2 regions of the Agaribacter flavus genome follow, and region 1 is predicted to be linked to the other one. Evidence: predicted binding sites of a transcription regulator. Region 1 holds the regulator's gene; the other holds the start of a gene.

Region 1 (6,191 bases):
GTCTACGCGAATGTGTTCGTGATGAATATTACGTTGTTTTTCCATAAAGTAACACATTATTGCATTGACTACTTTACGTCTTTTATTCGGCGTAAAAAATTCAGCCGCACTACCATGAGAATTATCACTTCGGTATTTGACTTCAACAAACAGCCAAAGTTGCGCTTGCTTGAAGATAAGATCGATTTCTCCAGATTTGGACTTATAGTTGGCCTCAACAAACCTTAAACCTTGGTCGAGCAAATATTGTTTTGCCTTCGTTTCAGCCAAAGCACCAATGTTCGGTGCTTCCCATTGTTTAATCGCCATCAATATTATCTGTATCTTGGATTTCCAAGGGGGATAAGCGTCGATTGACTAAGCCATCTCGTGATACTGATAACTCGCCGCTCAACCCTTTCTTTGAAACTTGCTCAAACAGTTTGAGTTGCAAGGCATTTTTTGCCACCGTCAGCGCGTCGTAGCCAAAAGCAAACAAACGCAAGAACGTACTGGACGGTTGGTTATACAACTCATCGACAGTGACAGACAAATCGGAGTTTCGCGCTTCTGGTTGGACAAAGGGCATATCTATAAACACCACATTGCGCAAATCGCGGATACTATTCTTGTTGTATTTGTGGTTGTAGCTGTATGAAGTTGCGAATACTGGGACTTTTTTATTGCTAAATAAACTGATACTGCTTTCAATAATGGGATTGAGAAGCTCGAGATCTTGAGGGCTAGCGAATACCACAAAGGCTTCAATATCACGGCGATTTCTGGTCACGCTATGCACTACCTCAGCGCTAAGAGCAGAAAGCTGGTCAATGCGTTTTTTACTTTGTAGTACATCCAATGCAGAAGTAATCCCTGTACGCATGGTTTTGCTATCGGTAAAACTCACTTCAGTTAAGCGATTTGGCGTCTCGGTTTGCTGGTTTGATAATTCACTCCAGCGTTCAATGAAAGCATTTTTCATACGAGTAGAAATATTACTTTCTTCATAAATAACAATGGGTTTACTGATCCCTTGTGTCGCTACCAATGAGGCTAACTCTTGAGCTTCTTGCTCGGGAGACAGTGCGAAATAACTCGTTAGTAAGGTATCTTCTCCTTGATGCTCACTAGTAGAGGGTGAATTAAGATGAACCCGTGCTAGTTGACTTGGGATCAAGTCCGATATTTCTTGAATATGGCTTTTAAGTAATGGGCCGACGACTACCCCAAATTCTTCAAAGTTTAGCTTACTTACATCCTCACTCAAGGTTTCTGATGAACCACTGTCAATGAATGTTATTGAGCGGGCTTCTTCACTCGGATCGCCACCTAAAGTATTTGCATAGCGGTAGTATGCGGACAATATGCCTTGTTTTATGGCGTTGCCTTGACTGGCTAAACGCCCTGACAAGGGAATAATGACGGCGATATCTCTTTTCTCAGAGAGTGTCAGATTCGTGAAAGTAGATACAATAGAAGGAATTTGTTCCGAGGCCTCAAGCTTGGCGTTACTCTGCAGCCAAGCTTTTACCGCCTCCTGCCGGCTAGTGTCTGCGAGTGCGTCATCTTCAACAATGGCTAACAAGTCAATGTACGGTCGCAGTGAGGGCGTATTCGCCCACAATACTTTGCGTTGAGTTTGTGTTTGTTGACTGAGTGCTTGCCATAACAGGCTTACTCGGTGAGTACTGAGTATCGACGGGCTTGAGATATTGCGGGCAAGCATTTCAATGCTTTCGTTATATTGCCCAGCAAGCACTTGTTTTACCGCATTAGCTAACGCTAGGCGACTTGTATAACTATCGGTGAGCGAGTAATTGGCATGACTTAGGTCTTTTGCATTCGCTAACCAAGTATCGGCATAATCGAGCTTTTGAGCGGAAGACGTATCTTTTGGCTTGTCCAAAATTTCTTTAAGTAAGCATTCACTTCGCAGTAATTCTAATTCAGCTAATTGTTTATTTGATAGCTGAGTATTATACAAGTGAAAAACAATCGTGTTACTGTCGTCACAATTGTTGTCTAGTTGCAGCTCAAAAGCATAGTGCAACAGAGCTTCAACTGTACTTTGTTTGTTTTTAGTCTTTTCGTAACGATCCGTAATTTCTTCGATTGGGCTGCGCGTGACTTCTTGTTGTTGTGTAGCTTGTTTTTTGACAACTGGGGACGGTGCTTGTTTCGGTGTACCGCCACAAGCACTCATAATAATGCTAATTACACATGCAAGCAGTAGACGATGAATACGCAATTAATGCCCCTATATCTTTACTGAAATCAAATCGAAACCCTAGTTTACCTGCAAGCTAAAAAAATACCAGCTACGGCTACAGAAACTGATCGAAAGACTGTGTAAACTATTGATCATCCAAACTCGTCCATATTTATTTTTAGGTTGTCTATGTCTGCAGGAAGTCTATTCATTGTGCCCACTCCAATTGGTAATTTGTCAGACATGACACCAAGAGCAATTGAGGTCTTAGCATCCGTTGATCTCATTGCAGCCGAAGATACGCGTCATTCAGGCAAACTACTGCAGCATTTTGAAATTAAGACAAATGCAATTAGTTTGCATGCACACAACGAGAGTGCGCGAAGCGAGTATATTGTTGATAAGTTACTTGAGGGCTTAAATGTTGCGCTCATATCAGATGCAGGCACACCACTAATTAGTGACCCAGGTTTCGAGCTTGTTAATCGGTGTCGAGAAAAGGGAGTGATGGTGTCAGCGCTACCGGGTGCATGCGCACTCACTACCGCCCTGTCTGCTTGTGGTTTACCTACTGATAAGTTTACGTTTTCAGGGTTTTTGCCAGTAAAAATACAAGCGCGGGAATCGTCGCTCTTACAGGCAATAGACTCTGCCCATACTCATGTATTTTACGAATCACCCAAGCGTATTCTCGATACCTTGACGTCAATTGAAAAGCATCGACCCGAGGCGCAAGTGGTGATTGCTAAGGAGCTGAGTAAGACATTTGAAACTTATCAAAAGGGCGCAGCTACTGATTTAATTAAGTGGTTAAGTGCTGAACAAGCAAGGCAAAAAGGCGAGTTTGTCTTAATTGTATATCAGGCAAAGGAAAAAGTGCCTGACGCACTACCCGATGAGGCAAAAAAACTATTGGGCTTACTGTTGCCTTTGCTACCACCGAAAAAAGCAGCTACAGTGGTGGCGGAGCAGTATTCTTTAAATAAGAAGCAAGTGTATCAGCACAGTATCAGCATAAGATAAACAGCCTCTAGACATTGTCAAACAGGGTCTGCACGCGTAGCCGTAAATCTTCTATATGTTCGATATTGGCAGGGGCAATGAATATTGTATCGTCACCGGCGATAGTGCCCAGTACACCATCTGCTTGACTGAGCGAATCGAGTAGTCTAGCGATGAGTTGCGCCGCACCGGGACTTGTCCTGATAATTACCATCACATTGTTGTGTACGACGTCTAAAACTAATTGTTTTAGGGGGCTTTTTGCCGTTGGCATGGCTAATTCTGGTGGCAAGCAATAGACCATATCTCCCCGGGCATCACGGGTTCTTACCGCACCGAATTTACTTAACATACGCGATACTTTTGATTGGCTAATATTATCAAATCCAAGCCCTTTCAAAGCATTGACAATGTCACCCTGTGAGCCGTAACTTTCAGAGTTGAGGAGCTCTTTAAATGCTTTGACCAGTTCGTCCTGTTTGCTTACAGCCATTTGCTACGCTTAGTTCTTGTCGTGAAAAGTTTAGGGTAATGCATTCTGCCTGATGGTTGTGGAATAAGCAATTAGGACTTAGCTGAGATTTTCTGCAACATAAAGAGTTACAAGTCGGTTAAAAGTCTCCACCATCACTTACGTTCCCTTGTGCTAAGTCTTGTTGTGATTTTTATGCCCCTAGTAAGGGAAGGTGCTTGAGTTTATGATATTGAAGAGCAATGTAAACACACGCTTTAATTTCTGTTTCAGGCAAAGGCATTGATCTTCCTTGTATCTCGGCTCGATGTTATGCCTATTAAATAGGCAAATCAAAAGTGGCCTTCTCTGCAGCATCAACTCTTAATACAAGCGGTAGCGAGCAGCTTGATTTTTTTTAAGCCGCGTGTTCACTTTCTACTTCCCAGCCTGGGAACACGAGTACCGCTGGGTGACATGTTAAAGCGCGAGCCAGAGATTTTGCGCGCTCTACCCCTAAGTTGATACGATCATTTTCTATTGCTAATATCGTTGAATGAGGAATGCCTGTCATTTTAGCTAAATCATTTTGGCTTAGCTCCTGAAGCTCGCGAATGATACGGACTGATTCGCCGCTAGGAATAGAGACTCGTTTTTTAGCTTTTTGAAAATCTATCATTATGATCTCCTACGATAATCATGGGGTGTAAGCCCTACCACTTGGACATACATCGCTCCGTTTTCAGCAGAGTAAATAACTCGATATTGCTGATTTAAACGAGAAGAGCGAAATCCTTTCCAATTTCCAGAAAGTGCTTCATCTTTGAAACCTTTAATAAAGCGCAATCCAGAAGGGTGAGATATGATCACAATATCCGTCCGTTTTTCATAGCACTTTTGAGTTTCTAGAGGCGCTTTCGAAAGTTGCTTATCCAATCGTTTATGTTCGAATATCTCTCACATACTCAAGAGTATATATACCTAATATAGTATGCCAATCTAAATGGCGACATAACTTTCCACTGATTGGTAATCGTACTTATAGCATACCCCGCGTGTTAACGTCCCAGTGATCAACGAGAGCGACTTAATTGTAAAGTACGGCACCGCACTGACATCAAAAACAATAACACGCTAGAATGATTGAGATTTAAGCTTATTTATATTACTCTCTCGCTCGAAAAATATTGCCCTATAATCAGGAGACATAACATGAAAGTAGCCGTATTAGGCGCGGCCGGTGGTATCGGTCAGGCATTATCATTATTGCTAAAAACTCAACTTCCTGCCGGTTCTGAATTGTCATTGTATGACGTAGCGCCAGTAGTTCCAGGAGTTGCTGTTGATTTGAGCCACATCCCCACTGACGTAACGGTTAAGGGCTTTGGAAAAGACGACTTGGCAGATGCCTTGACAGCTTGTGATATCGTGTTAATTCCTGCTGGTGTTCCTCGTAAACCTGGAATGGATCGTTCTGATTTGTTCAATATCAATGCGGGTATCGTGAAAAATCTCGTTGATGCTTGTGCTGACAATTGCCCAAGCGCATGCATTGGCATCATTACCAATCCTGTGAACACAACAGTTGCTATCGCTGCTGAAGCCTTAAAGGCAAAAGGTGTTTACGACAAAAACAAACTATTTGGTGTGACGACGCTAGATGTTATTCGTTCAGAAACTTTTATTGCTGAGCTAAAAGGCAAGAGTACATCCGAGATCCACGTTCCCGTTATTGGTGGTCATTCTGGTACTACTATCTTGCCTTTGCTTTCTCAGGTTGAAGGCGTGTCTTTTACGGATGAAGAAGTCGCAGAACTCACTCCTCGTATCCAAAATGCAGGTACAGAAGTTGTTCAAGCAAAAGCCGGTGGAGGCTCTGCCACACTCTCTATGGGGCAGGCTGCTGCTAGATTCTGTTTGTCACTGGTTAAGGCGCTTCAAGGTGAAGAAGTGGTCGAATATACTTATGTACAAGTTGATGGCTCTGAAGACGCAGCGTTTTTCGCACATCCAGTAAAACTTGGCAAAAACGGTGTCGAAGAAATTTTGCCTTATGGTGAATTAAGTGCATTTGAACAAAAAGCAAAAGAAGACATGCTAGAAGGTTTACGCGGCGACATTCAGCTTGGTGTGGATTTCGTAAAAGGCTAAGCTATAGCAATATATAAAAAAGGCGCATTACGCGCCTTTTTTGTTGGCTTTTATTCAGATGAGAAATTAAATGCTGAACATGCAGGTCTTTTGTTGAAACTATCGATATTTTAAGGGTAAGTATGCATATAGTGTGCAGTAAATGTGGTGCAATTAACCGGATACCAGAAGACAAGTCTCATGTGCATGCCGGATGTGGGAAGTGTAAAGCTGAGATATACGAAGCGAAGCCTGTTGACTTAACTGACCAAAGCTTTTATCGCTATGTCGAAAAGAATGATTTACCTGTTATTGTAGACTTTTGGGCGTCATGGTGTGGTCCATGCAAAGTCATGGCACCGGTATTTGAGTCAGTTGCCGTGCAATCTGATGGTCTACTATTTGCAAAAGTAGATACAC
Region 2 (6,191 bases), on a different contig from region 1:
CTGATGCAAGAGCAGATACCGCGGATGTGGTAAAAGCACACAATGCAGACATGGGTATTGCTTGGGACGGCGATTTTGACCGTTGTTTTTTATTTGACGCGGATGGCGAATTTATTGAAGGCTATTATATTGTTGGTCTGCTTGCACAAGCTTTTCTGCATAAAGAAAAGGGAGCCAGTATAATCTACGATCCCCGCGTGTATTGGAATACAGAAGATATTGTTAAGAGTGCGGGTGGCAAACCAATCAAGTCGAAAACTGGACACGCTTTTATTAAAGAGCGTATGCGTAAAGAAGATGCAATTTATGGTGGAGAAATGAGTGCCCACCACTATTTCCGAGATTTTGCATATTGTGATTCAGGCATGATCCCTTGGTTACTTATCGCAGAAATGCTTTGTATCACTAAAAAGCCCTTATCTTCCATGGTGAAGGAGAGAATTCTTGCGTTTCCTTCTTCTGGTGAAATTAATTTTAAGGTAAAGGATGCAGGCCTTACGATCAAGAAAATTGTTGAAGAGTATCAAGACGACGCGGTTGTGATAGATAAAACAGATGGCGTGGGTCTGGAATTTGATAACTGGCGATTCAATTTGCGTAAGTCAAATACTGAACCCGTTATTCGGCTAAATGTAGAGTCCAAAAACGACCTTGCGTTGATGCAGCAAAAAACCGCTGAACTAGAAGCCTTAATAAAAAGCGAGTAATGGCTTAGATTAACACCATTAAAAAATGACACAGTACCACTAATGTTGTCAGCACTATTCTTAGAAAGGTATATTCGATTACGACTTGCCTTTCTAATTCTAGGTTGTACTTGTCGTACATCAGTATTGCAATATACGCGATTGAAAGCACGCTCAGCAACATGCTGCCCTCTAAAAATATTAACGCTCCCCAAGCTACGATACTTGGCGCCATCGATACATAAAGTTGGTGATTAGTTCGTTTTTTTTGGAGTGCGTCATACCAATGAATTCCGCCAAAAAAAGACAGAATAATCGCAGAGTATTGTACAAAATAAACATAGCCCGAGTAGGCAGAAAGTAATTCAGAAAATATGAGTATGGGGATGCCAATGAATGGTATTAAACCTAGATAAGCGAGTACTTTTGCTGAAATTGGCATAAATATGATAAACCTGAAATGCTTGGGTAGCATCAATGCAGATACTACCCAAGCTTGTTCGCACTATTTTTCGATAGGTACGTAATCTCTTTTCGTTTCACCCGTATATAACTGACGAGGACGACCAATTTTTTGGCCAGGCTGACTCATCATTTCATGCCAGTGTGAAATCCAACCAACAGTACGTGCAAGTGCAAAAATACAAGTAAACATATTTGTTGGTATACCAATGGCACTTAGGACGATACCAGAGTAAAAATCAACATTAGGGAATAATTTTTTCTCGGCAAAATAAGGGTCGCTTAATGCGATACGCTCAAGTTCCATAGCGACTTCAAGCAGCGGATTGTCGACCTTTAACTCTGCCAATACTTCATGACAGCTTTCACGCATGACTGTCGCACGAGGGTCGTAGTTTTTATAAACACGGTGACCAAAGCCCATTAAACGGAATGGATCATTTTTGTCTTTTGCTCGGGCAATGAATTCTGGAATACGGTCAACGGAGCCAATTTCCTCAAGCATGGTTAGGCAGGCCTCGTTAGCACCACCGTGAGCAGGGCCCCATAACGACGCGACACCAGCCGCAATACACGCATAAGGATTCGCACCTGAGGAACCTGCCAAACGAACAGTTGATGTTGACGCATTTTGTTCGTGATCAGCGTGCAGCGTAAATATACGATCCATAGCCCGCTCAACCGCTGGGCTAATTTTGTACTCTTCAGCAGGCACGGAGAACATCATGTTCAAGAAGTTACCGGCATAGCTCAAATCGTTTCGAGGATAAACAAAAGGTTGACCAATGTTGTACTTGTAACACATGGCTACTAGCGTGGGCATTTTAGCAATCAAACGATGAGCTGAACGTTTGCGTTGCTCGGGATTCGATACATCCAAGTCGCTGTGATAGAAAGAAGATAGCGCACCTACTGTGCCACACAACATTGCCATCGGGTGAGAATCGTTTCTGAACCCGTGAAAGAACATATTGATTTGTTCATGCACCATGGTATGGCGGGTGATGGTTTCTTTAAACTCTTTGTACTGTTCAGAAGATGGGGCTTCGCCGTGAAGAAGCATATGACAAACTTCAAGGTAGTCTGCGTCACGAGCGAGGTCTTCTATTGAAAATCCGCGGTGCAATAAAACGCCCTTCGCGCCGTCAATAAACGTAATTGCCGATTCACATGATCCTGTCGCCATGAAGCCGGGGTCAAAGGTAAAGTACCCGTTGGCACCTAAACTTCTTACATCGATAACCGAGTGACCCTCGGTACCTTCAAGAATGGGTAACTCGACTTCTTTGTCACCGACTATCAGCTTGGCAGTATCGTTTGACATGCATTACTCTCCTAGTTAAATGAACTCCGTGTTAAACGGATTAAATGTGAAATTTGTTTAATTTTGTTGGCAAATTGTTCACATTGGTGGGAAAAGTGTCGATATTTTTACTGGTATTGTTGCAGGAAGTCAATTTAAATGCATTTCTGTTCGATATTTATTCTTAATAAAATATATGGATATAACACTTTACACTTGTATCGCGCATACCCGCATTATTCTTGTAACAATTCGTTGATATGCAGGGCGTGGGTTGGTATATTTCGAACCCACTGAAAAGTAAGGGTTATTTGTGTTAATATAAAATTTAATATTTCACATTTGATTAACATATTTATTTGCTGAATGTTCAGTAAATATTAGCAAAGTTTGAATACAGATTGCGTTTATCCGTATTGTATTTAATAGATCCAACCACAGGCTTTTTATTGTGAAAAAACAAAGACCAGTAAATCTAGACCTAACTACGATAAAGCTCCCTGCAGCAGGTAGGGCTTCCATTTTGCATCGAATTACCGGTGTCGCGATGTTCTTCGCACTTCTTTTTGTCTTATGGGCATGGGCAACATCCTTATCGTCAGAAAATGGATTTTTGTACGTCAAAGATGTGATGCAAAGTGGTTTCGGTAAGTTTGTTATTATCGGAACCTTATCAGCACTTGCTTACCATATTATTGGCGGTATTCGCCATGTGATTATGGATATGGGATATTGGGAAGAATTATCTTCAGGAGCGTTGAGCGCGAATATTGCTATTGGTGCTTGGCTTGTACTTACAGTATTGATTGGGGTGGTGGTATGGTAACTAATCAAGCGGGTATTAAACGAAACGGTATCCAAGACTACGTCACGCTCAGAGCGAGTGCAGCGATCATTTTTGCGTTTACAATTTACATGCTTTATGTCTTTTGTAGCCACCCATTGGATACCTATGCGCAATGGCAAGAAGTGTTCGCCTCTGTTTACATGAAAGCTTTCACGCTAGCCACTTTAGTTGCTATTTTGCTTCACGTCAGAATAGGTATGTGGCAAGTACTTACTGATTATGTAAAAGCCCCTCGCTTGCGCATGGTGTTGCAATATGTTTTAAACCTGATCGCTTTTGCTTATGTAGCGGTTGGATTATTTGTTTTGTGGGGTGTATAGCATGACATTACCAGTACATGAATTTGACGCAGTTGTCATCGGTGCCGGCGGCGCAGGAATGCGAGCGGCACTGCAAATTTCAGAATCCGGCAAGACTTGCGCATTGTTATCAAAAGTTTTCCCAACACGTTCTCATACTGTTTCTGCACAGGGTGGCATTACTGTTGCCTTGGGCAATAGCCATGAAGACAATTGGGAATGGCACATGTATGACACAGTAAAAGGCTCTGATTACATCGGTGATCAAGAAGCAATCGAATACATGTGTAAAACTGGACCAGAAGCCATCATTGAAATGGAAAACATGGGTCTGCCGTTTTCTCGCTTCGAAAACGGTAAAGTGTATCAGCGTCCATTTGGTGGTCAATCAAAAAATTTTGGCGGTGAACAAGCCGCGCGAACTGCAGCTGCTGCTGACAGAACAGGCCATGCCTTGCTTCATCTGCTGTATCAGCAAAACGTAAAAAATAAAACGACCGTATTTAGTGAATGGTATGCGCTTGATTTAGTTAAAAACCAGCAAGGTCAAGTTGTCGGTTGTACGGCTATTGACATTGAAACTGGCGAAGTTGTTTACTTCAAATCTAAAGCAGTCGTATTAGCGACAGGTGGCGCAGGACGTATTTATGCGTCTACAACAAACGCTCATATTAACACGGGTGACGGTGTGGGTATGGCATTGCGTGCTGGTGCACCGGTACAAGACATGGAAATGTGGCAGTTCCACCCAACCGGTATTGCTGGCGCAGGTACACTGGTGACAGAAGGTTGTCGTGGCGAGGGCGGGTATCTACTCAATAAAGATGGCGAGCGCTTTATGGAGCGTTACGCGCCGAATGCCAAAGATCTTGCTGGACGAGACGTAGTCGCGCGTTCAATGATGACAGAAATTCGAGAAGGCCGTGGATGTGAAGGTCCTTGGGGTACACACATTAAACTCAAATTAGATCACTTGGGTAAAGAAGTACTTGAATCCCGTTTGCCAGGCATATTGGAGTTGTCCAGAACCTTTGCGCATGTTGATCCTGTTAAAGAGCCAATACCGGTAATACCAACTTGCCATTACATGATGGGCGGAATACCCACTAATGTGGACGGTCAGGTTATCACTGTCGATGCAGAAGGTAACGAAAAACCACTCGAAGGATTATTTGCCTGTGGTGAAATTGCATGTGTATCTGTACACGGCGCCAACAGGCTAGGCGGAAACTCACTGCTTGATTTAGTCGTATTTGGCCGAGCGACCGGACTACATCTAGGGCAAAGTCTAGATGAAATTGATGTGAAGTCTGACGCTTCAGAAAGCGATCTGGATGCTGCTATGTCCCGTTTCAATAGATGGGAATCGTCAGAAAAAGGCAAGGGAGAAGACCCCGTCCAAATTAAAAAAGACATGCAACAGTGTATGCAACTCAACTTCTCGGTATTCAGAGAAGGCGATGCTATGGCCGAAGGACTCAAAGAGTTGTCGGAAATACGAGAGAGACTGAAGCATGCGCGTCTTGATGATAAGAGCAGTGACTTCAATACACAACGTATAGAGTGTTTAGAGCTCGACAACTTGATGGAAACTGCATATAGCACAGCCGTTGCTGCAAACTTCAGAACCGAAAGTCGCGGTGCGCACAGTCGTTTTGATTTCCCTGAGCGTGATGATGAAAACTGGCTGTGTCACTCTATATACATGCCAGAAACAGAATCTATGCGTAAGCGAGATGTAAATATGTCGCCGAAAATCAGAGAGGCATTCCCTCCTAAAGCGCGCACATACTAAGGGGAGTAGTCAATATGCAATTAAACTTTTCGATATACCGATACAATCCTGATGTGGATGATGCACCCCATATGCAGGACTATACCCTAGAAGTCGAAGAAGGGCAGGATATGATGGTGCTTGATGCACTGTTGGCGCTAAAAGAGCAAGATCCTACCTTGTCGTTTAGACGTTCATGTCGTGAGGGCGTTTGTGGCTCTGACGGCGTCAATATGAACGGCAAAAATGGTCTAGCTTGTATCACGCCTATCTCTGCTTTGGGCTCAGGCAAAATCGTTGTACGTCCTCTACCAGGCTTACCGGTAGTAAGAGACCTTGTTGTCGATATGACTCAGTTCTACACGCAGTATGAAAAGATCAAACCTTATTTGATCAATGATGCCAAGCAGCCGCCGGCAAGAGAACATTTACAGTCGCCAGAAGAACGCGCGAAGTTAGATGGCTTATACGAATGTATTCTTTGTGCCTGCTGTTCAACATCTTGCCCGTCATTCTGGTGGAACCCCGATAAATTTATCGGACCAGCTGGTTTGTTACATGCGTATCGCTTCTTGATAGATAGTCGTGACACGGCGACTGACGAACGTCTTGGTGATCTCGATGATGCGTTCAGTGTGTTCCGTTGCCACAGTATCATGAACTGCGTGAGTGTTTGTCCTAAGGGGCTAAATCCAACTAAAGCCATTGGTCAGATAAAGTCAATGCTACTTCAAAGAGCAATGTAATTGGAATTAGTAGCTTGTTCAACAGATTAATTTGACAAATGAAATAGCTATCCAAGTGTGGATGGCTATTTTTT

The links. Region 1 encodes ArgR, which controls arginine synthesis, uptake and breakdown. Its sites were predicted from a motif close to ANTGAATANNTATTCANT; they were not measured.
Region 2: ACFOHL_RS03265 (citrate synthase) is a predicted target of ArgR. The motif match lies at 2,600-2,617, and genes of this name have one in related genera.

Annotation. Positions count from the first base shown of each region.
Region 1 is NZ_JBHRSW010000006.1:292,844-299,034, reverse strand. Features, by position in the region: gene ACFOHL_RS05610 (YraN family protein) at 1-309, opposite strand, end outside; gene ACFOHL_RS05605 (penicillin-binding protein activator) at 299-2,227, opposite strand; gene rsmI (16S rRNA (cytidine(1402)-2'-O)-methyltransferase) at 2,378-3,211, shown strand; gene argR (transcriptional regulator ArgR) at 3,219-3,683, opposite strand; gene ACFOHL_RS05590 (helix-turn-helix domain-containing protein) at 4,060-4,320, opposite strand; gene mdh (malate dehydrogenase) at 4,854-5,792, shown strand; gene trxC (thioredoxin TrxC) at 5,915-6,191, shown strand, end outside.
Region 2 is NZ_JBHRSW010000005.1:258,121-264,311, reverse strand. Features, by position in the region: gene ACFOHL_RS03275 (phosphomannomutase CpsG) at 1-707, shown strand, start outside; gene ACFOHL_RS03270 (DUF3429 domain-containing protein) at 712-1,128, opposite strand; gene ACFOHL_RS03265 (citrate synthase) at 1,192-2,472, opposite strand; gene sdhC (succinate dehydrogenase, cytochrome b556 subunit) at 2,903-3,277, shown strand; gene sdhD (succinate dehydrogenase, hydrophobic membrane anchor protein) at 3,271-3,618, shown strand; gene sdhA (succinate dehydrogenase flavoprotein subunit) at 3,620-5,392, shown strand; gene ACFOHL_RS03245 (succinate dehydrogenase iron-sulfur subunit) at 5,407-6,117, shown strand.